4 regions of the Pantoea sp. X-Soil-TKNS-1279 genome follow, and region 4 is predicted to be linked to each of the others. Evidence: riboswitches for the same ligand, from Rfam matches in the RefSeq annotation. Region 4 holds a riboswitch; each other region holds the start of a gene.
The links. A riboswitch is a leader RNA that binds a small molecule or an ion and turns the genes downstream of it on or off. The one in region 4 is predicted to bind thiamine pyrophosphate.

Region 1: another riboswitch for thiamine pyrophosphate. It lies ahead of thiC (phosphomethylpyrimidine synthase ThiC); the one in region 4 lies ahead of AC6I8N_RS22580 (FAD-dependent oxidoreductase).
Region 2: another riboswitch for thiamine pyrophosphate. It lies ahead of thiM (hydroxyethylthiazole kinase); the one in region 4 lies ahead of AC6I8N_RS22580 (FAD-dependent oxidoreductase).
Region 3: another riboswitch for thiamine pyrophosphate. It lies ahead of thiB (thiamine ABC transporter substrate binding subunit); the one in region 4 lies ahead of AC6I8N_RS22580 (FAD-dependent oxidoreductase).

Annotation. Positions count from the first base shown of each region.
Region 1 covers NZ_AP035948.1:291,237-296,309, forward strand. The annotation lists gene thiE (thiamine phosphate synthase) at 1-62, opposite strand, end outside; gene thiC (phosphomethylpyrimidine synthase ThiC) at 59-1,984, opposite strand; TPP riboswitch at 2,062-2,163, opposite strand; gene AC6I8N_RS01335 (Rsd/AlgQ family anti-sigma factor) at 2,252-2,758, opposite strand; gene nudC (NAD(+) diphosphatase) at 2,822-3,595, shown strand; gene hemE (uroporphyrinogen decarboxylase) at 3,635-4,702, shown strand; gene nfi (deoxyribonuclease V) at 4,705-5,073, shown strand, end outside.
Region 2 covers NZ_AP035948.1:2,873,864-2,878,936, forward strand. The annotation lists gene AC6I8N_RS13455 (mannitol dehydrogenase family protein) at 1-477, shown strand, start outside; gene AC6I8N_RS13460 (GntR family transcriptional regulator) at 577-1,263, shown strand; gene fbaB (class I fructose-bisphosphate aldolase) at 1,359-2,411, opposite strand; gene thiD (bifunctional hydroxymethylpyrimidine kinase/phosphomethylpyrimidine kinase) at 2,559-3,359, opposite strand; gene thiM (hydroxyethylthiazole kinase) at 3,356-4,141, opposite strand; TPP riboswitch at 4,175-4,271, opposite strand; gene AC6I8N_RS13480 (DUF3606 domain-containing protein) at 4,563-4,751, opposite strand.
Region 3 covers NZ_AP035948.1:803,731-808,803, reverse strand. The annotation lists gene AC6I8N_RS03640 (MFS transporter) at 21-1,199, opposite strand; gene sgrR (HTH-type transcriptional regulator SgrR) at 1,454-3,115, shown strand; TPP riboswitch at 3,151-3,248, shown strand; gene thiB (thiamine ABC transporter substrate binding subunit) at 3,296-4,282, shown strand; gene thiP (thiamine/thiamine pyrophosphate ABC transporter permease ThiP) at 4,258-5,073, shown strand, end outside.
Region 4 covers NZ_AP035949.1:523,929-529,001, forward strand. The annotation lists gene AC6I8N_RS22555 (ABC transporter permease) at 1-253, opposite strand, end outside; gene AC6I8N_RS22560 (ABC transporter ATP-binding protein) at 234-953, opposite strand; gene AC6I8N_RS22565 (ThiF family adenylyltransferase) at 950-1,918, opposite strand; gene AC6I8N_RS22570 (thiazole synthase) at 1,921-2,688, opposite strand; gene thiS (sulfur carrier protein ThiS) at 2,691-2,888, opposite strand; gene AC6I8N_RS22580 (FAD-dependent oxidoreductase) at 2,872-3,816, opposite strand; TPP riboswitch at 3,945-4,064, opposite strand; gene AC6I8N_RS22585 (LacI family DNA-binding transcriptional regulator) at 4,296-5,073, opposite strand, start outside.

The sequences.
Region 1 (5,073 bases), on a different replicon from region 4:
ACGCTATCGACAACCGGGTAAAGCCCTAAACGTGGGGCGGTACTGGGGAAGGCGGCGGTCATACATTTTCCTCTTTCAGGGCATCGGCGGCATGATAAAGCTCACCGCCACGGCTACGGAAGGCATCTGACATCTGCGCCATCCCGATTTCAATCGGCTGGGCTTCCGCCTGCTGACGGGCGGCAAAGTCACGCACTTCCTGGGTGATTTTCATGGAGCAGAATTTCGGGCCGCACATGGAACAAAAATGTGCCACTTTGCCCGACTCCTGCGGCAGTGTCTCATCGTGATAAGCGCGCGCGGTATGTGGGTCGAGCGCCAGATTGAACTGGTCCTCCCAGCGAAACTCAAAACGCGCTTTCGACATGGCGTTATCGCGGATCTGGGCGCCAGGATGGCCCTTCGCCAGATCGGCGGCATGAGCGGCAATTTTATAGGTGATCAATCCCTGTTTCACATCTTCCTTATTCGGCAAACCCAGATGTTCTTTCGGGGTGACGTAGCACAGCATCGCACAGCCGAACCAGCCAATCATCGCGGCACCGATGCCAGAAGTGAAATGATCGTAGCCGGGGGCGATATCGGTGGTCAGTGGGCCGAGGGTATAGAACGGGGCTTCGTGACAATGTTCCAGTTGTTCGGTCATATTGCGGCGAATCATCTGCATCGGCACATGCCCCGGACCTTCGATCATCACCTGCACATCATATTCCCAGGCGATTTTGGTCAGCTCACCCAGCGTATGTAGCTCGGCAAACTGCGCTTCATCGTTGGCATCCTGAATCGAACCCGGACGCAGTCCATCACCCAGCGACAGAGCAACATCATAGGCAGCACAGATTTCGCAAATCTCACGGAAGTGCAGATACAGGAAACTCTCCTGATGGTGCGACAAACACCACTTCGCCATGATTGAACCGCCACGCGAAACGATGCCGGTCAGACGTTTCGCCGTCATCGGCACATAACGCAGCAGCACGCCGGCGTGGATGGTGAAGTAGTCAACGCCTTGTTCGGCTTGCTCAAGCAAGGTGTCGCGGAAAATTTCCCAATTCAGATCTTCCGCAATGCCGTTTACCTTCTCCAGCGCCTGATAAATCGGTACGGTGCCAATCGGCACCGGGCTGTTACGCAAAATCCACTCGCGTGTTTCATGGATATAACGGCCGGTCGAGAGATCCATCACCGTGTCAGCCCCCCAGCGTGTCGACCACACCAGCTTCTCCACTTCCTCTTCAATTGAGGAGCTGACCGCCGAGTTGCCGATGTTGGCATTCACTTTGACCAGAAAATTGCGGCCAATGATCATCGGCTCAGATTCAGGGTGGTTAATGTTGGATGGGATGATGGCTCGCCCTGCGGCGACTTCCTGACGCACGAACTCGGCGGTGATATTTTCCGGCAGATGCGCACCAAAGCTATGGCCAGGATGTTGTTGTAGCAACACTTCGCCACGGATGCGCTCGCGCCCCATGTTTTCACGTAGTGCAATAAACTCCATTTCCGGGGTAATGACGCCCTGACGCGCATAATGCAACTGGGTAACACGGTGGCCTGCTTTGGCACGTCGCGGTTGGGGCAGATGTTCAAAACGCAGGTGATCCAGCCCCTCATCTGCCAGGCGTTGCTGTGTATAGCTGGAGCTGAGCTGGTCGATGGTTTCACTGTCGCCGCGCTCCGCGATCCAGTTGGCGCGCAGTTTGCTCAACCCCCGATGAACATCAATCGATGCATGCGGATCGCCGTAAGCCCCGGCCGTGTCATACACCGGCACCGGTTCGTTGGCTTCGTATTGCGGATTATCTTTACTGCCGCCGGTCAGGGTCGGGCTGAGCTGAATCTCACGCATCGGCACACGAATATCATCACGACTGCCGGTGATCCAGATACGTTTAGAATTGGGGAAGGCAGTGCCCTGGAGGGAATCAATAAATTCCTGCGCCTGGGCGCGTTGTTCACGACGAGAAGTTTTTACAACAGACATAGCAAGTTTCCTGTAAATGATGGAAGTTGCTTGTCCGGAGTCCGGAAGGAGTAACAGAAACGGCGCGCGCACCGGCTGTGATATTTACTCTTGTTCCCTTCGCAGGTACTAACCTGATCAGGTTCCGCGGATCCCGAATTAACGGTCTCAGCCCGAAATGGGCACTCCGACAAGAAAATATTTACGGTGTTAAACCGTAAAGTAAAAAAGCCCTCGTAGCATAGAAGGGCTTTTTACGAATAACAAGTCTTTTACAAATGCGGGCGGCTAAGCAGGGCGGGCGATGATGCTTTCATTCGCTACCGGCGTATGCGCCAGCTGATTGTCCCATGCCAGATGCACGAGCTTATCTTCCAGCGTAAAACGTGACTCCAGCACTTCACCCACTTCAGACAGCGCCTGCTGGAAGGTGACGCAGTTGTCATCGGTGATGGCCTGTTGCAGATGGCCGTCATACAGTTGCATCATTCGTTCGGTATTGGCTTCCAGTGACGGGTAGATTTGCGCGGCGGCGATCATCGGGCTGTCACCTTGCATCTCACTGATAATATGTTCATAAATGCTGAAATGGCCGGCGGAGAGATAATCCACCAGGTTATGACAAAAGGCATCCAGCGCCTGTTCGTCCAGGGCACTCAACGCATCTTTTTTGGGCTTCATGCCAACCAACTGGTAGTAAGTCACAAGTAGCTGACGACGCGCGTGTAGCCATGAATCGACCAATTCGTTACCGCGGCCTACACGCTCGGTCAGGTCATCTAACTGAGTAAGCATACAAGGCTCCATGTGGGTTATAGTGGTTCATTCTGCGAATAGACGCTAAGGATGACGATTTAAATGCAACGTGAGATCTCAAGCGTAGACGCTGGCTGGTGGATTGTCAGCCATGAACAAAAACTTTGGCTGCCACAGGGTGAGCTGCCGCACGGGACGGCGGAACAATTCGATCTGGCGGGCAGCAGCGGCATGGTGATTGGCGAATGGCAGGGTGAAAACGTCTGGCTGGTGCGCGAATCACGTTCTGACAATATGGGCTCAGTACGCCAGTTGATCGACGAAGATGTCGGCCTGTTCCAGCTTGCCGGACGTGGCGTGCAACTGGCGGAATTCTTTCGTTCGCATCGCTGGTGCGGCTATTGCGGCCACGAAATGCATTTGAGCAAGCGTGAGTTTGCTTGCCTGTGCGGTCACTGCCGTGAACGCTATTACCCGCAAATCGCGCCCTGCATCATCGTGGCGATTCGGCGCGGAGATGAGATCCTGCTGGCGAACCACGCAAAGCATCGTAACAACGTCTACACCGTACTGGCCGGTTTTGTTGAAGTGGGGGAAACCCTCGAACAGGCAGTGGCGCGTGAGGTGATGGAAGAGAGCAATGTACGAGTGAAAAACGTACGTTACGTCACCTCACAACCCTGGCCATTCCCCCATTCGCTGATGATGGCCTATATGGCGGAATACGATGGCGGGGAGCTACAGCATGACGGCAAAGAACTGCTGGATGCCGGCTGGTTCCGCTACGATGCGTTACCTTTATTACCGCCGCCGGGTACCGTCGCGCGACGTCTGATTGAAGATACCGTTGCCCACTGTCGCGCCAGCGCGCTGTGAAAATGCTACACTGGCGCCCTGTCAGTGAGAGAGCCAATTATGAGTGAACTGAAGAACGATCGTTATCTGCGCGCCCTGTTACGTCAGCCGGTGGATGTCACCCCGGTTTGGATGATGCGACAAGCCGGGCGTTATCTGCCGGAATATAAAGCCACACGCGCCGAGGCCGGTGACTTTATGTCGCTGTGTAAAAATGCTGAGCTGGCCTGTGAAGTCACGCTGCAACCGCTGCGTCGCTATGCGCTGGATGCGGCAATCCTCTTCAGCGATATTCTCACCATCCCGGATGCCATGGGATTGGGCCTGTACTTTGAAACCGGTGAAGGCCCCCGTTTCTCTCACCCGATTACCAGCCGCGCTGACGTCGACAAACTGCCGGTACCTGACCCGGAGCAAGAGCTGGGTTATGTGATGAATGCGGTGCGTACCATTCGCCATAACCTGAAAGGCGAAGTGCCGCTGATCGGTTTCTCCGGTAGCCCGTGGACGCTGGCTACCTACATGGTTGAAGGGGGTAGCAGCAAGGCCTTCACCAAAATCAAAAAGATGATGTACGCCGAGCCACAAACGCTGCATGCGTTGCTGGATAAGCTGGCCGACAGCGTGATCCTCTATCTGAACGCGCAGATCAAAGCCGGTGCGCAGTCGATCATGGTGTTCGACACCTGGGGCGGCGTGCTGACCGGACGTGATTATCGCGAGTTCTCGCTTTACTACATGCACAAAATCGTTGATAGCGTGCTGCATGAGAACGAAGGTCGCCGTGTGCCGATCACCCTGTTCACCAAAGGTGGCGGGCAATGGCTGGAAGCGATTGCGGAAACTGGCTGTGATGCGCTGGGCCTGGACTGGAGCACCGATATTGCCGATGCCCGTCGTCGCGTCGGTCACAAAGTGGCGTTGCAGGGCAATATGGACCCGTCAATGCTCTACGCCCCACCGGCCCGTATCGAGCAGGAAGTGGCTGGCATCCTTGAAGGGTTTGGCAAGGGTGAAGGCCACGTCTTCAATCTGGGCCACGGTATCCATCAGGATGTACCGCCAGAGCATGCCGGTGCCTTTGTTGAGGCGGTGCATCGTTTGTCACGTCCTTATCATCAGGGCTAGCGATGGATTTAGCGGCGCTACGCACGGAACAGCAACAGCGCGCAGCTGACGTGGTGCGGCAGGACGATTTTGAGGTGCTGCCGCCCCGTTTGATTGCCGGTGCCGATGTCGGGTTTGAACAGGGCGGAGAAGTGACACGCGCCGCGCTGGTGATTCTTGAGTACCCCTCGTTGCAACTGGTGGAGCATCAAATTGCCCGCATCAGCACCACCATGCCCTATATCCCCGGTTTTTTATCATTCCGCGAAGTGCCCGCTCTGGTGGCTGCCTGGCAACAACTCCAGCATCAACCGGACCTGTTATTTGTCGATGGGCATGGCATCTCGCATCCGCGTCGGCTCGGTGTGGCGGCGCATTTTGGCTTGCTGGTG
Region 2 (5,073 bases), on a different replicon from region 4:
ATGCAGGATCAGGCGCCGACACTGCGTACCACCGGGGTGGATCTGGCCGCGTATGCCGATTCGCTGATCGCCCGATACGAGAATCGAGCCATTAAACATCGCACCTGGCAAATCGCCACAGATGGCACGCAAAAGCTGCCACAGCGAATGCTGGACAGTGTGCGCTGGCATCTGCGCAATGGCTCTGACTGTGACTTTTTGCTGTTGGGTGTGGCAGGCTGGATGCGTTATGTCAGCGGCGTTGATGAGCACGGTCAAGCCATTGAGATTCGCGACCCGCTGAAAGAGGAACTGGCGCGCATTGTAGCGACCAGCGAAGAAGGCGCGCCGCGTGTCCGGGCGTTGCTGGGGCTGAAAGCGGTGTTCGGTGACGATTTGCTGCAACACCCAGGCTTCGTGAGCCGGGTGACGGAACTTTATCAGCAGCTGTGTGCCGAAGGGGCGCGTGCCACGGTGCATGCCCTTAGTCAGGGGTAACGCCCCAACAAACTGGTAGCGCAGATGCAGCGTGCTGATTAGACTGAATCTTTCCCATAAAGGCTGGTCAATACCAGCCATAAATACGGATATTGCTGCATGTCAATTGCCTATACCATCACCACCAGCGAACCGGTGAATCAGCAGATCTATCGCTATTTGCGTCGGGACATTGTCACCTGCGCCATTCACCCTGGCTCGCTGCTGTCGGAAAAAGAGGTTTCTGCGCGCTTTAACGTCTCTCGTCAGCCGGTGCGCGAAGCTTTTATCAAGCTGGCTGAAGCCGGCCTGGTGCAGGTATTGCCGCAGCGTGGCACCTTTGTGCGAAAAATCTCTGCCCAGCGCGTTGCTGATGGTCGTTTTATTCGTGAAGCGGTGGAAATTGCCGTGGTCCGCCGGGCCGCGCAGGAAATTACGCCTGTCGCCCTGATGGCGCTGGAGCATAACCTGCAACTGCAACGTTTAGCGGCCGAACGCCACGACAGCCAGGCGTTTCTCGCCCTCGACGATGAGTTTCATCGCCTGATTGCCGAAAGTATCAACTGTCTGCTGGCCTGGGAAACGGTGGAAAATATCAAAGCGACCATGGACCGGGTGCGTTTTCTGACATTAAGCGAAGTCTCACCGCCGGAGAACTTGATCCAGCAGCATGAAGAGATTTATGCGGCGCTGAAAGCGCACGACGTTGAGGCTGCGGAGTCGGCAATGCGCCGCCATTTGCAGGAGATGATTATGACGATAACGCCGATTGCAGAACGCAATAGCGAGTGGTTTGAAGCGCCTTAATCAGTGTGACATGCCGTAGCGGCGCGATTTATCGCGCTGTTTTTTTGCGGCATCATGCGCAGAATTGCGCGATAAATCGCGCCGCTACGGTTTAATTATGCGATCGTCACATCTTTGGACAAATACACATCCTGCACCGCGTTAATCAGCTCCACGCCCTCTTTCAGCGACTTCTTAAACGCTTTGCGTCCCAGAATCAGTCCCATACCGCCGGCGCGTTTGTTAATCACCGCCGTACGCACCGACTCGGCCACATCGGTTGCCCCTGCTGCCGCACCGCCAGAGTTAATTAACCCGGCGCGCCCCATATAACAGTTTGCCAACTGGTAGCGTACCAGGTCGATTGGGTTTTCGGTGGTCAACTTGCTGTATACGCGATCATCGGTATGGCCGAAATTCACCGCGGTATAACCCCCGTTATTCTCTGCCATTTTTTGCTTCACGATATCCGCGCCAATGGTCGCGGCCAGATGGTTGGCCTGACCGGTTAAATCGGCGCTGGCATGGTAATCCACGCCATCTTTCTTGAAGCCGTTATTGCGCAGGTAGGCCCACAGCACCGTCACCATACCCAGCTCATGCGCACGTTCAAACGCGGCGGAGATCTCTTCAATCTGGCGACGTGATTGCTCAGAACCGAAGTAGATGGTGGCCCCGACCGCAATGGCTCCCATATTGAACGCCTGCTCGACGCTGGCGTACAGCGTCTGATCATATTGCGTCGGATAGCTCAGTGTCTCGTTGTGGTTCAACTTCACCATAAACGGGATCTTGTGCGCATAACGCCGCGCCACCGAGGCCAGCACACCGTAAGTGGAAGCGACACAGTTGCAGCCCGCTTCAATCGCCAGCTCAACAATATTTTTCGGGTCGAAGTAGTGAGGATTGGCGGCAAATGAAGCGCCTGCGGAGTGCTCAACCCCCTGATCAACCGGCAAAATCGACAGGTAACCCGTCCCAGCCAGGCGACCGGTGTTGTACAGCGTTTGCATGTTGCGTAATACCACAGGAGAACGATTGTTATCGGTCATTACGCGATCAACATAATCCGCGCCCGGTAAATAAAGGCTTTCCGCTGGAATGGTCATGCAGCGATGTTGAAGAAGGCTATCCGCTTCTTGGCCCAATAACTGAACGATGTCCGTCATACTCACTCCTGATTAATGGCTGGATTGGAACCGGCACCTGCCGATTCGCCCCCAACAGCCTGGACCGGGATCCGCCAGGCTGGCAAATTGCTGACTCCATTTTTCAGACAGATACGCAGGCAAAAAATGGCAATTCGGCGTTACGCCCTACCACCAACGATGAAAATGGTGCACCGGCCCAATGCCTTTTCCGACTTCCAGAGAATCGGCATGCAGTAACGCTTGTTGCAACCAGGCTTTAGCCTCGGAGAGCGTCGCAGCCCAGTCATCATGGCGTGGACGTAGCGCCGCCAACGCAGCTGACAGCGAACAACCAGTGCCGTGGGTGTGGCGAGTATTGACGCGTGGCGCGGTAAAACGCTGACGTCCGTTGCGGGTGATAAGCCAATCCGGGCTCTCCGCATCACTCAGATGTCCTCCCTTCATCAGTACCGCTTCACACCCGAGATCCAGCAATGCATCCCCCTGCATCAGCATCGTCTTCTCATCCTCCGCCACACTGCCGCCAAGCAGCGCCGCGGCTTCTGGCAAATTCGGCGTAATCAACGATACCTGTGGTAACAACAACTCACGCAGACTGGCGATGGCATTCGGTGATAACAACGCATCGCCACTTTTGGCAATCATAACGGTGTCCAGCACCACGAACGGCAGGCTGGCACGCTTCAGCTTGTCAGCGACAATTTCCACCACCGCCGTTTCCGCCAGCATGCCAATTTTTGCCGTGTCGATACGCACATCATCGAGCACCGAATCCAGCTGCGCTCCGACAAAATCTGGTTCGATACGATAGACCGACTGCACACCACGGGTATTCTGCGCCACCAGCGCGGTAATGACGCTGGTGCCATAGGCACCCAGCGCGGAGAAGGCTTTGAGATCGGCCTGAATTCCAGCACCACCGCTGGGGTCAGTACCGGCAATAGTCAATGCGTTAATACGTTTCATGGCGTCACCTCCAGTGTCCACAGCGCATCCAAAAAGGCAGCAACAAAGCTGCCCGGACCCTGGACCTGACGTGCCGCCCGTTCACCGGCCAGTGACATGACCCGACAAGCTGCCGCCACATGTTGCAGACGTTCACCCGGCAGGCTGGCAAAAGCCGCCACCACTGCCGACAGCGCACAACCTGTCCCCACTACGCGTGTCATCAGTGGGCTGCCGCCCGGGATGGCAAAGGTATGCTGACCATCGGTGACGTAATCCACTTCGCCGGTTACCGCCACGATGCTGCAGTAATCATTCGCCAACTGTTGAGCAGCGCTGAGTGCGGCGTCAGCCTGATGCAAGCTGTCCACGCCACGCCCGCCCGCCGCCTGGTTCGCCAGGGCAAGGATTTCCGAGGCGTTGCCACGGATGGCTGCCGGTTGCTGGGTCAATAGCTGCTGACAAAATTCGGTGCGAAAGGTTAACGCGCCCACCGCGACCGGGTCGAGCGTCCAGGGCGTGCCGGCACGGTTTGCCGCCTCTACCGCAGCCTGCATGGCGATGCTGCGATCGCGCGTCAACGTGCCCACGTTGATGAGCAGAGCATCGGCATAACCGCTGAACTGTGCGGCCTCATCAGCGTCGATCACCATGGCAGGTGAGGCACGCAGTGCCAACAGGACATTAGCGGTAAAGGTCTGTACCACATCATTGGTCATGCAATGTACCAGCGAAGCATGTTGATGCAGTAACTGAAGCGAGTGCGCGAGTTGCGCGGAGGAAAGAAGGTCAGGTTGTTTCATAAAGCTCCCAACCGGCGATCAAGAAGGCGAATGCGGTCAGGCATCTGACTTCCCTACGCTGGCATTATCCAGATCAGGTGGTACGGGTATTTCTCAGCCTTCACAAGGAAGGGCACCCCGAGTCATTTATATGACTGGCAGATTAGGGGAAGTTGCCTGCTGACGCAAGCCTGTCCTGTTAACGAGCAACTCCGTACGCTGCGTCGGAACGCTTTAGCACATTCAGTAGCAGCGCGATGGAACGCAAATACACGTTCTGCATAGAGCCATTGCTAATAAAATGGCCTTCGGGATAATTTCCACAACCATTGCAGCATAGATTTTCTGACTTCCCTCCACCTGTCAGGAGTTATCAACCGGTGCTCAGCAGCCATAAAAAACCCCGCAGAACGGGGTTAGTCAGTTATTTTCTTCCTGAAAATCACTTCCGCTGATATTGATTCAAGTACTGCTTAACTTTCTCAGTACCATTACCTACGTTAGCAACAGCGGTACGCAATTGTGTCGCACTCACTTCCAGGGTGTTCGTCCAATACTCAACCTCCCAGGTTTCAGTAAGACTAATAAAGCGTTTGTCTTCCGGTTGTTTTCTCTTTAAATCATCAGCCATTTCGCAGCTCCTGAGGTTAATCCTGAAAACATGACTATCGCTTCTTAAGAAGAGTAACTCGTTAGCTTAACCGAAGGATGTTAGCCGTCCGGTGATTGCCATACAGCCCCACTTAAGGCCAGGAGCCAGCACAGCGCTGGCTTCCGGAAAAAATCCTAGACAATATGGCTGACGATATCAAGGTATAGCAACTATACCAAAGAACAACAGAGCAAACTTTTTTGCTGCATCTAAAGGCTGAATGTTGTTCCCGGTTTTCTGCTAATCAACAGGATCAAGTACTGAGAAACAATTGACTCACATAAACAACAAAACAGTAACA
Region 3 (5,073 bases), on a different replicon from region 4:
GCGCAATTTATTGCGCGCAGTTACACATCCCGCACGCGCGAAGCCAGCCCCAACGCCAGCACTGCCAACCCTAGCGCCAGCCAGTACACCGACTCATGGCCGAACTGTTCACTCAGCGCCCCCTGAATCAAACCCGCCACAATCATTCCGGTTGAGATCGAGGTAGTAAACATGGTGGTAGCCGCGCCTGCACGTCCCGGCATCAGGTCCTGGAACCACAACATACCGATTCCGGCAACAATCCCGATAAACGCAGCATTGAACAGCTGCAACACCATCAGCGCGGTACGTGACTGGAACAGACCCAGCCCGAGATAAAACACCATTGCGGCCACCAGCGCCACCTGCACCAGCCGACGTTTACCGAAGCGACGCGCATAATGCCCGGCCAGCAACATAATCGGGATCTCCAGCCCGGCAGCCGTTCCCATCAACAGGCCAGCCAGCTTTTCCGGCAAACCGAGTGTGGAGCTGATATAGAGCGGCATATCAATGATATACATCACGTTGCAGGTCCACATTATCACCGAGGCGATAAACAGCAGACGCACCTGGCTGTCTTTCCACGGACTCAGTTGTGTCAACACCTGCTCGGGAGACACGATCACACGCGGCACCGACGGCAGGGTGCGCCAGATCAGCAGCAGGCTTAACAAAAAGATCACCGCCGCCACGCAAAACAGCGTCACAAAGCCATAGTTCAATGCCAGCGCGAACGATAACGGCGGGCCGATCACCCACGCCAGCGACAACTGCGCACGCATGACCGAACTGAACATCACCACTTCGCGGGCGGAACGGTCAGCATACTCACGCGCCAACGCAAAAATTTGCGGCACTGCCACGCTGGCCAATGCCGACAGCAGCACGCCCAACGTAATCAACGTCAGATAATGACGGGTAAAGGCAAACAACAGCGAATTACACACCGCCATCAGGCAACAAAACATAATCAGGTGGCGGCGATCGCCGTGGTTGTCGGAACGTTTCGCCATCAGCAGGCTGATGACAATCCCGGCAATCGCGTTGACGGTAAAGAACAACCCAACCCAGAACGGCCTGACCTGCACTTCACGCGTCAGGAACAGGCTCAGCGTCGGTGCCTGCAAAGCACCGGCCACGCCAACCATAAAGGAGACGGCCATAAAAGCCAGATAAACCGGGTTGAGGAACGGCTTACGCGTTAACAGCGATTTCATGCAGAAATCCCTTTGCGGATTCAATCGGGGAAAAAAATGAGGGTAGAAGATTCCACAGCAAGACGAAAAAAGCCAGCAGAGAACACACTGCTGGCGGTGAAATTGCACCCTACTCAGAAAAGGTTCTACGTCGGCAGAACCGCTGGCAGAGCGCCATTCATGACTGAATGCCTCCCGCTCTTCCATTGGGGTCTACTATGCCTCTAATATAGGGCAAGAAAAACTGAGCGATTACGCGGCGGAGTTCCCCTTTTATGTCCTCTTCACGTCTACAACAGCAATTTATTCGCCTGTGGCAAAGTTGCCAGGGCCAGGATCAGGAAACCACCCTAAGCGAACTGGCTGAATTGCTGCACTGCTCGCGACGTCATATGCGCAACCTGTTGAATGCCATGCAGGATGCGGGTTGGTTAATCTGGCAGGCGGAAGCCGGACGGGGTAAACGTTCAACGCTGAGTTTTTGTTATACCGGGCTGGCATTGCAGCAGCAGCGGGCCGAAGATTTGCTGGAGCAGGATCGCATCGAACAACTGGTGCAATTGGTAGGCGACAAAAATCAGGTACGCCAAATGATTGCTTCTCACCTCGGCCGTAGCTTCCGCCAGGGTAAGCATATTCTGCGCGTCCTGTATTATCGCCCGCTTCCCAACCTGCTACCCGGTTCCCCGTTGCGTCGCTCCGAAACCCATTTAGCGCGGCAAATCTTCAGTGGTCTGACACGGATAAATGAGGAAAAGGGGGAAATTGAACCCGATATTGCCCATCACTGGCAACAAACATCGCTGCTGCACTGGCGCTTTTTCCTGCGACCCGCGATTCGTTTTCACCACGGTCGTGAACTTGAGATGGAGGATGTCATCAGCTCGTTGGATCGTCTGCGTACCCAACCGCTGTTCTCCCATATTGCCAAACTTCACTCCCCTGCCCCCTGGACGCTGGATATTCAACTGACTCAACCTGATAACTGGCTACCGTGGCTGCTTGGCAGCGTCAGCGCGATGATCTTGCCGCGCGAATGGCAAACGGTACGCGATTTCGCCCGTCAGCCGATTGGCACAGGCCCCTACAGCGTGGTGCGCAACCAGCAAAGCCAACTTAAAATTGCCGCTTTTGATGACTACTTCGGCTACCGCGCGCTGATTGATGATGTCTCAATCTGGGTATTGCCGGAAATCAGCGACGAACTGGTGTATGCCGGAGTGAAGTTGCAGGGCGAAACCGCCGATGAAAAATCGGAGGAGAGCCGCCTGGAAGAGGGTTGCTATTTTCTGCTGTATGACCAACGTTCAGAGCAAGGACGCGATGCCCATTTCCGCCGCTGGGTCAGCTATCTGTTTAACCCTATCGCCCTGCTGAACAACGCCGGGGTAGGGTATCAACGCTACTGGTTCCCGGCCTATGGCTTGATTCCTCGCTGGCACCACCGCCGCGACTTAACCCCAGTCAGCAAACCACAGCATCTCACCCAACTGACCATCAGCTGGTACAGCCATCATGTTGAGCATGAAGGGATCGCCAATGCGCTGCGCCCACTGCTGGCGCAGCAGGGCGTAGAGTTAATCACCCGTGAACTGAGTTACGAAGCATGGTTTAACGGTGAAGGCGAAAGCGATATCTGGCTCGGCAGTGTCAACTTCACCCTGCCACTGGATTACTCGCTGTTCGCCCAATTGTATGAGCTGCCGCTGATGCAGCAATGCATCCCAATAGACTGGCAAAGCGCGGCTGAACGCTGGCGCGAAAAAACGCTACCGCTGGCGGAATGGAGTAAGCAACTGGTGGACAGTGACTACCTGCATCCGCTGTTTCATCACTGGTTGCTGCTGGAAGGCCAGCGCAGTATGCGTGGTGTGCGCATGAATACCCTTGGCTGGTTTGACTTTAAATCCGCCTGGTTTGCCCCGCCGGAGCTGTGAACCTTTCGCCCTGAGCCGGAAATGACTAGAATGAGCCGTTCTCAACGGGGTGCCCTGCATTACAGGGGCTGAGAGAGACCCGTCGAACCTGATCCGGTTAATACCGGCGTAGGGATTTGAGATGCCTCACTGCTCAGATCCTTTGCGACTCAACCTTATCTTCTCCTCAAGGAGCGCAAAGTGTTTAAAAAAATTCTGCCCGTGCTGCTGCTGATTTCTGCCCCGGCGCTGGCTGCCAAACCGGTACTGACCGTCTACACCTACGATTCATTCTCTGCCGATTGGGGACCCGGTCCGGCAGTAAAAAAAGCCTTTGAAGCCCAGTGCGGCTGTGAGCTGAAATATGTCGCGCTCGAAGATGGCGTGTCGCTGCTCAATCGTGTCCGGATGGAAGGCAAAAACAGCAAAGCGGATATCGTGCTGGGCCTCGATAACAATCTGGTGCAGGCGGCAGAAAAAACCGGCCTGTTTGCCAAAAGCCAGGTGGATACCGGCGCACTCCAGCTGCCAGATGGCTGGCACAACGACACCTTTATCCCGTTCGACTATGGCTACTTCGCCTTTGTCTATGACAAAAACAAATTGAAGAACCCGCCCAAAAGTCTGAAAGAGTTGGTGGAAAGTCCTGAAAAATGGCGCGTGATCTATGAAGATCCACGTACCAGCACCCCCGGACTTGGCCTGCTGCTGTGGATGCAAAAGGTGTATGGCGACAAAGCACCGGAAGCCTGGCAAAAACTGGCGCAAAAAACCGTCACCGTCACCAAAGGCTGGAGTGAAGCTTATGGCCTGTTCCTGAAAGGTGAAGGCGATCTGGTGCTGAGTTACACCACCTCCCCGGCTTATCACATCATTGAAGAGAAGAAAGAAAACTACGCGGCAGCGCCGTTCAGCGAAGGCCATTACATGCAGGTTGAAGTGGCGGCACAGCTCGCCAGCAGCAAACAACCAAAACTGGCACAGCAATTTATGCAGTTTATGGTATCCCCGGCCTTCCAGCAGACCATCCCGACCGGCAACTGGATGTATCCGGTCATTAAAAGCGATCTGCCTGCCGGTTATCAGACGCTAAACGTACCGCAAACGGCGTTGCAATATAGCCCGACTGAGGTTGCCGACCATCGCGCCGACTGGATAAGTGCATGGCAACGCGCCGTCAGCCGTTAATTCCCGGCTGGCTGCTGCCCGGCAGTTTCACCGCGCTCTTGTTATGCGCGGTGGCGCTGCTGGCGTTTGGCGCGCTGCTGATGTCAGCCCCCATCGGTGACTGGCGTGGCCTGCTCACCGATGACTATCTGCATCACGTACTGGCTTTCTCCTTCTGGCAGGCGTTACTGTCGGCGCTGTTCTCAGTCATCCCCGCGATCCCGCTGGCACGCGCCCTGTACCGTCGACGTTTTCCCGGACGTAACCTGCTGTTACGCCTGTGCGCCATGACGCTGGTGCTGCCGGTACTGGTGGCAATATTCGGCCTGCTGAGCGTCTATGGTCGCAGCGGCTGGCTGGCCCAGCTGTGCAGCCTGGTAGGTATCGATTATCACTTCTCACCCTATGGGTTGCAGGGCATTTTGCTGGCACATGTGTTCTTCAATCTGCCGCTGGCCACGCGCATGCTGTTGCAGTCGCTGGAAAGCATCCCGGGCGAGCAACGTCAGCTGGCGGCACAGCTCGGCCTGCGCAGTTGGAACCTGTTCCGCTTACTCGAATGGCCGTGGCTGCGGCGGCAGATTATGCCGACCGCCGCGTTGATTTTTATGCTGTGCTTTGCCAGTTTTGCCACCGTGCTGGCGCTGGGCGGTGGCCCACAGGCCACCACGCTGGAGCTGGCAATTTTTCAGGCGCTGAGTTTTGACTACGATCCCGGCCGCGCGGCCCTGCTGGCGCTGCTGCAACTGGGCTGCTGCCTGCTGCTGGTGTTGCTGAGCCAGCGCTTCAGCCAAGCTATTCCGAGCGGAAGT
Region 4 (5,073 bases):
GTATCGTTGGACTTCCCGCCATCAGCACGGCAAAAACTATCCCCGCACCGACGCCCAACAACAGCGCCAGCACCATTTCCGCCAGGGTATATAACAAGTGATGCCACAGCAGCGCGCGATGCAGCCACAACGCCTCCAGCACCGCCTGCGGCGCGGGCAACAGAAAATTTGGCACGCCACTGTGGCGCGCCAGCAGCCAGGCGCATAACAACACCGCCAATAAGTAAATGGCGCTAAACAGATTTTTCTTCATCTTGATTCAATCGGGTAAACAATTGGCCCTGCGCCTGCAACAGGCCGGGATCATCGATCGTGCGGGGAGCCGCGCCGTCTGGCACCGGCCAGGCTTCGATCCGCAACGGCTGGCCACTCAGCAGCAGAATGTCATCCGCCATGCGGCAGGCTTCCAGCGGGTCATGCGTCACCAGCAGCACGGTTTTCCCCTGCAACAACGTTGCGGTCAGCGTTTGCAGGCTGAGTTTGGTCATCACATCCAGAGTGGCAAAAGGTTCATCCATCAGTACCACATCGCGTTCGGCGTACAGGGTGCGCGCCAGCGCCACGCGTTGCCGCATACCGCCAGAAAGCGTCTCGGGCCGGGCATGAGCAATATCGGCCAGTTTGACCTGCTCCAGCAGATGCAAGGCCCGTGCGCGGTCTGGCTTTTCGCCATTCAGCCGTGCCACCAACATCACGTTGTCCTGCACCGACAACCACGGATAGAGCAAATCCTGCTGCCCCATCCAGGCCACGCTGTCGCTGATGCCACGTATGCTGCCCTGTTGCGGTTGCAGCAAACCGGCCACCAGACGCAGCAAGGTACTTTTGCCAATGCCGCTGCGCCCCAGCAACACCGTGGTTTTACCGCCACGCAGCCGCAAATCGAGGTGCTGACATAGCGGGTGCCCTCCCCAGCTAAAACTGAGATCGTGCAGCGAAATATCGGGGTTCATGGTCGATTGGCCGCCAGAATCGCCAGTCGGGTGCAGCCACGCTGCGCCAGCGCGCTTGCCGCCTGGGCAGCACGAATACCGCTGGCGCACACCAGCACAATGCGCCGATCAGCAGGTGGCTGCCAGGCGTCAAGTTGTTGTGGCAGAATGCGTTGCGCCCAGGCCGCCACGCTAACCGGGGCTTCCTCGCGACTCCGCAACTCGACAATGCAATCTTCAGCGCTGAGAAGTCGGGTATCAATAAAGGGTACGCCGGGTTGATCCGGCTCGCCTGCGCCATCAAAACGGAACTGGCGAAAATGCCAGTGCACAAAATCGCAGTTGACCAGGCAGCCCAGCGGCGAAGGTGCAAACCCCAGCAACACGCTGAGTGCCATCTGCGCCTGTAACGCCCCGAGCGCGGCGACGGCCGGTCCCATCACGCCTGCGGTGTTGCAGTTGGCTGCGCTGGTGGGTAAACATGGAAATAGCGCGCGGTAACTCGGGGCTGAGCCGCAAAATCCGCCGACATAACCCTGTCGCCCCAGTACCGACGCGCTGATCAGCGGGATACCCACTGGATGGCAGGCATCCGACAGTTGATAGGTCACGGCGAAGTTATCCGCTGCGTCGATCACCAGATCGATATTATGTAGCGCCTGCTGCACATTGCTGGCGGTTAAGGACAACGGCAACGGTTCCACCCGCACCAGTGGGTTACGCCGCAGCAAGGCGCGCTGCGCGCTGGTGACTTTAGGTTGCGCCACATCCTGCATATCAAACAGCGTCTGACGGTGCAGATTGTGCAGCGCCACCTCATCGTCATCGTACAGGCGGATATAACCGACACCCGCTCCCACCAACAACGGCAGGAGCGTGGAACCCAGCCCACCCGCGCCCACCACCAGCACCCGAGCCTGACTCAGCCGCTGCTGCCCCTGCTCGCCAATCTCTGGCAACATCATCTGACGTTGGTAGCGATCCATGATTACCCCCCTCCGCCGAAGGTCGCCAGGCCAAAGATCGGCGTGGAGGCGGCAGCCATATCGCGTTTCTCCATCAGGCCACCGTCATGGGCAGCTTTTCCTGCCTCGATCGCCTGGCGAAAGGCTCCTGCCATCCGCACCGGGTCACCCGCTTTAGCCACTGCGGTATTGAGCAAAACGGCATCGAAACCCAGCTCCATTGCCTGTGCTGCCTGCGAGGGGGCACCGATGCCCGCATCGATAATCAACGGAACATCACGGAACCAGGCCCGCATCGCGCGCAGGCCATCAATGTTACGTAGCCCCTGACCGGAACCGATGGGTGCGCCCCACGGCATCAGCACTTCGCAGCCGGCTTCAAGCAATTTTTCACCGACAATCAAATCTTCAGTGGTGTAGGGGAATACCTGAAAGCCATCGGCGCAAAGGATGCGTGCCGCTTCCACCAGCGCGAAGGGATCAGGTTGTAGCGTGTCGGCATGGCCGATCACCTCCAGCTTGATCCACGGGGTGTTAAACAATTCACGCGCCATCTGCGCTGTGGTCACGGCTTCCTGCACCGTGTGGCACCCGGCGGTGTTCGGCAGCACGCGTACATCCAGTTGCGCAAGTAGTTCACGGAAGGCGGCCCCAGCGGCCCCTTCACGCCGCAGACTGACGGTAATGATTTGGCTGCCGCCAGCCGCAATCGCCTGCTGCAAAATTGCCGGTGAGGGATAACCTGCGGTACCAAGCAGAAAGCGGGATTGTGGTTCAAAGCCATAAAACATCATTAGCCCCCCTGCATTGGTGATAACACTTCGAGCTGACAACCCTCTTCCAGTTGCTGACTGTCGTAGCGGGATTTGGGGACAAAAGTACCGTTGTAGGCGGTTGCCACGCAGGCCACATCAATCTGCTGCTCACGCAGCAGTTCGGTCAGGGTACGGGCGGCCGTCAGCACCGGGCGACCGTTAAGCTGAATATTCATGAAGTTGTTCCGAGGTTAAACGCTGCATCAGTTGTTCCGCCATCAGCGGAGCCAGCAGGAAGCCGTGGCGGTACATCCCGTTAAGGTAAAATGTCCCGTTTTGATAGTGGATTTCCGGCAGATTTGCCGGATACGCCGGACGCAAACCGCTGGCGCTTTCGACAATACGCGCTTCGGCCAACGCCGGGTGGATGGCCCAGGCCGCGCTCAGCAACTCCATCATGGCGCGGGCGCTGATCGGGCTGGCATCATGGCTTTCGACCATAGTTGCACCGAGCATAAAATGGCCGCCGCGACGCGGCACCAGATAGCAGGGAAAGCGCGGATGCAGCAGACGAATCGGGCGTGAGAAGCGCACCTCATCGCTGTGTAAAATCAACATCTCGCCCCGCACCGCCCGCAGGCCTGGCAACGCTGTTGCCGCATGGATGCCCCGGCAGTCAATCACCTGCCCCGACGGCTTCCCGTGGTGAAAAGCCACCCCACGTTGCTGCAACTTTTCACGCATTTCATTCAGTGCCAGGCGAGGATCGAGATGCCCCTCCTGCGCAAAAAACAGACCACGGGCAAAGCGCCCGGCGAGGGCTGGCTCCACGTCTGCCGGATCAATCCATTGATGTTGTTCGGTCATGCGGGCAAAGCGGTTCAGTTCCTGGCTGTCGCGTGGTGGTGCCACCACCAGCGTGCCCTGATGTTCAACGCAACTGACGCGTTGCTGCCACCAGGTTGCGGAGTGCTGCCCCAGCTCGATGACGGCCCGTGGTGCGCTTTCTGCTTCACACCAGGGTGCGAGCATACCCCCGGCAAACCAGGAGGCGGGCTGACGCGTGTCATCGCTAATCACTTCAAGCTGTTCACCGCGTTCGGCAAGTAAGGTCGCCACACACAGACCCGCAACACCGCCACCGAGTACAGACCAGCGGCTCATAGCGGGTATTCCGTAATACAAAGGGGAGAATTCACATCGGCCTCTCAGTTTTCGCACTGAGACCCGGGATACAGGAGGAGGGAAATGACACGCGCAACGGAAAAACGTCCCGATGTCAGACAGCCGAGATGACAGGCTGTCAGTCTTCCTACGCCAGTATCAACTGGGTCAGGTTCAAAGGGTCGCTAAGCCGCGCAGTGCGCTTTTAGCCTCTCAGTCTCTTGAGCGAGACTCCCCCGACGCGTCTATTTGTATTGCAGCCGCCAGGCTACGTCAAGTGTAAGCCCGGCAACAAAGCCTAACCTTTAAAAATTCCCTGTTTCAGGTTCATCCATTTTTCTCCATGATTTGCGCGTATTCTCGTCCCCTCATCCTGAAATCCGGCAGGTAAATTATGTGTGCTGATTCAATCATTTCAGCCATTCTGGTGTGTGTATTCGGCGTGATTATTCTGTGGGTGGTGTTCTGCCCCTGAGCCGTCAGGCAAAATAAGAGTAGCGATGCCAGGTGAGCAGCGGAATTTTGCTGTCACTGAACGACTGACCGCTGCCCGGCTGTTGCAACAGGGCGAGGCACAGATCGATCTCCTGACGAATATCATGGCCGAGCACCAAATCCAGGGTGCCGTTCTCCAGCAGCAGTCGGCTCGCTTCACTCAATTCATGGCCGATAAATATCACCTGATCCTGTACGCCAAAATCGGTTAACGCGCGCGCCACCCCTTCGTTACCGCCTGCGGTGTTGTAGATCCCTGCCAACGGGTTCCCCCGCTCCAGCCATTTTTTTACGCTGAGATACGCGGTTTCCGCTTCGTCGTTAATGTTGACGCGATCACGAATGGTTAACCAGGGGAATGCCTCGCGCAACACGCGGCGAAAGCCAATCTCACGCTCCTCCTGGGTACGATAGGTCGAACTACAAATCAGCAGAATATTGCCCGATTGCTGTGCGGGCAGCATACGGCCCATAAACCAGCCCGCAGTGGCTCCGGCAGCGACCTGATCAATACCCACATAGGCGCTGCGCCGCGAATTGGGCAGATCGCTGGTCAGACAAATGACCGGGACTCCATCATCAATCGCCGCTTTAACCGCACGATTTATTTTTACCTCATCGCGACACACCAGGATGATGCCGCTACTGGTGGCGGCTCGCCGGGTAATCAGTTGGCTGAAGCGTTCGACATTGAATTGCACGTTCGGCACGCTATCGAGGCTGAAATGGAGCTGGGGATAATCACTGATAGCAGCGCGTACC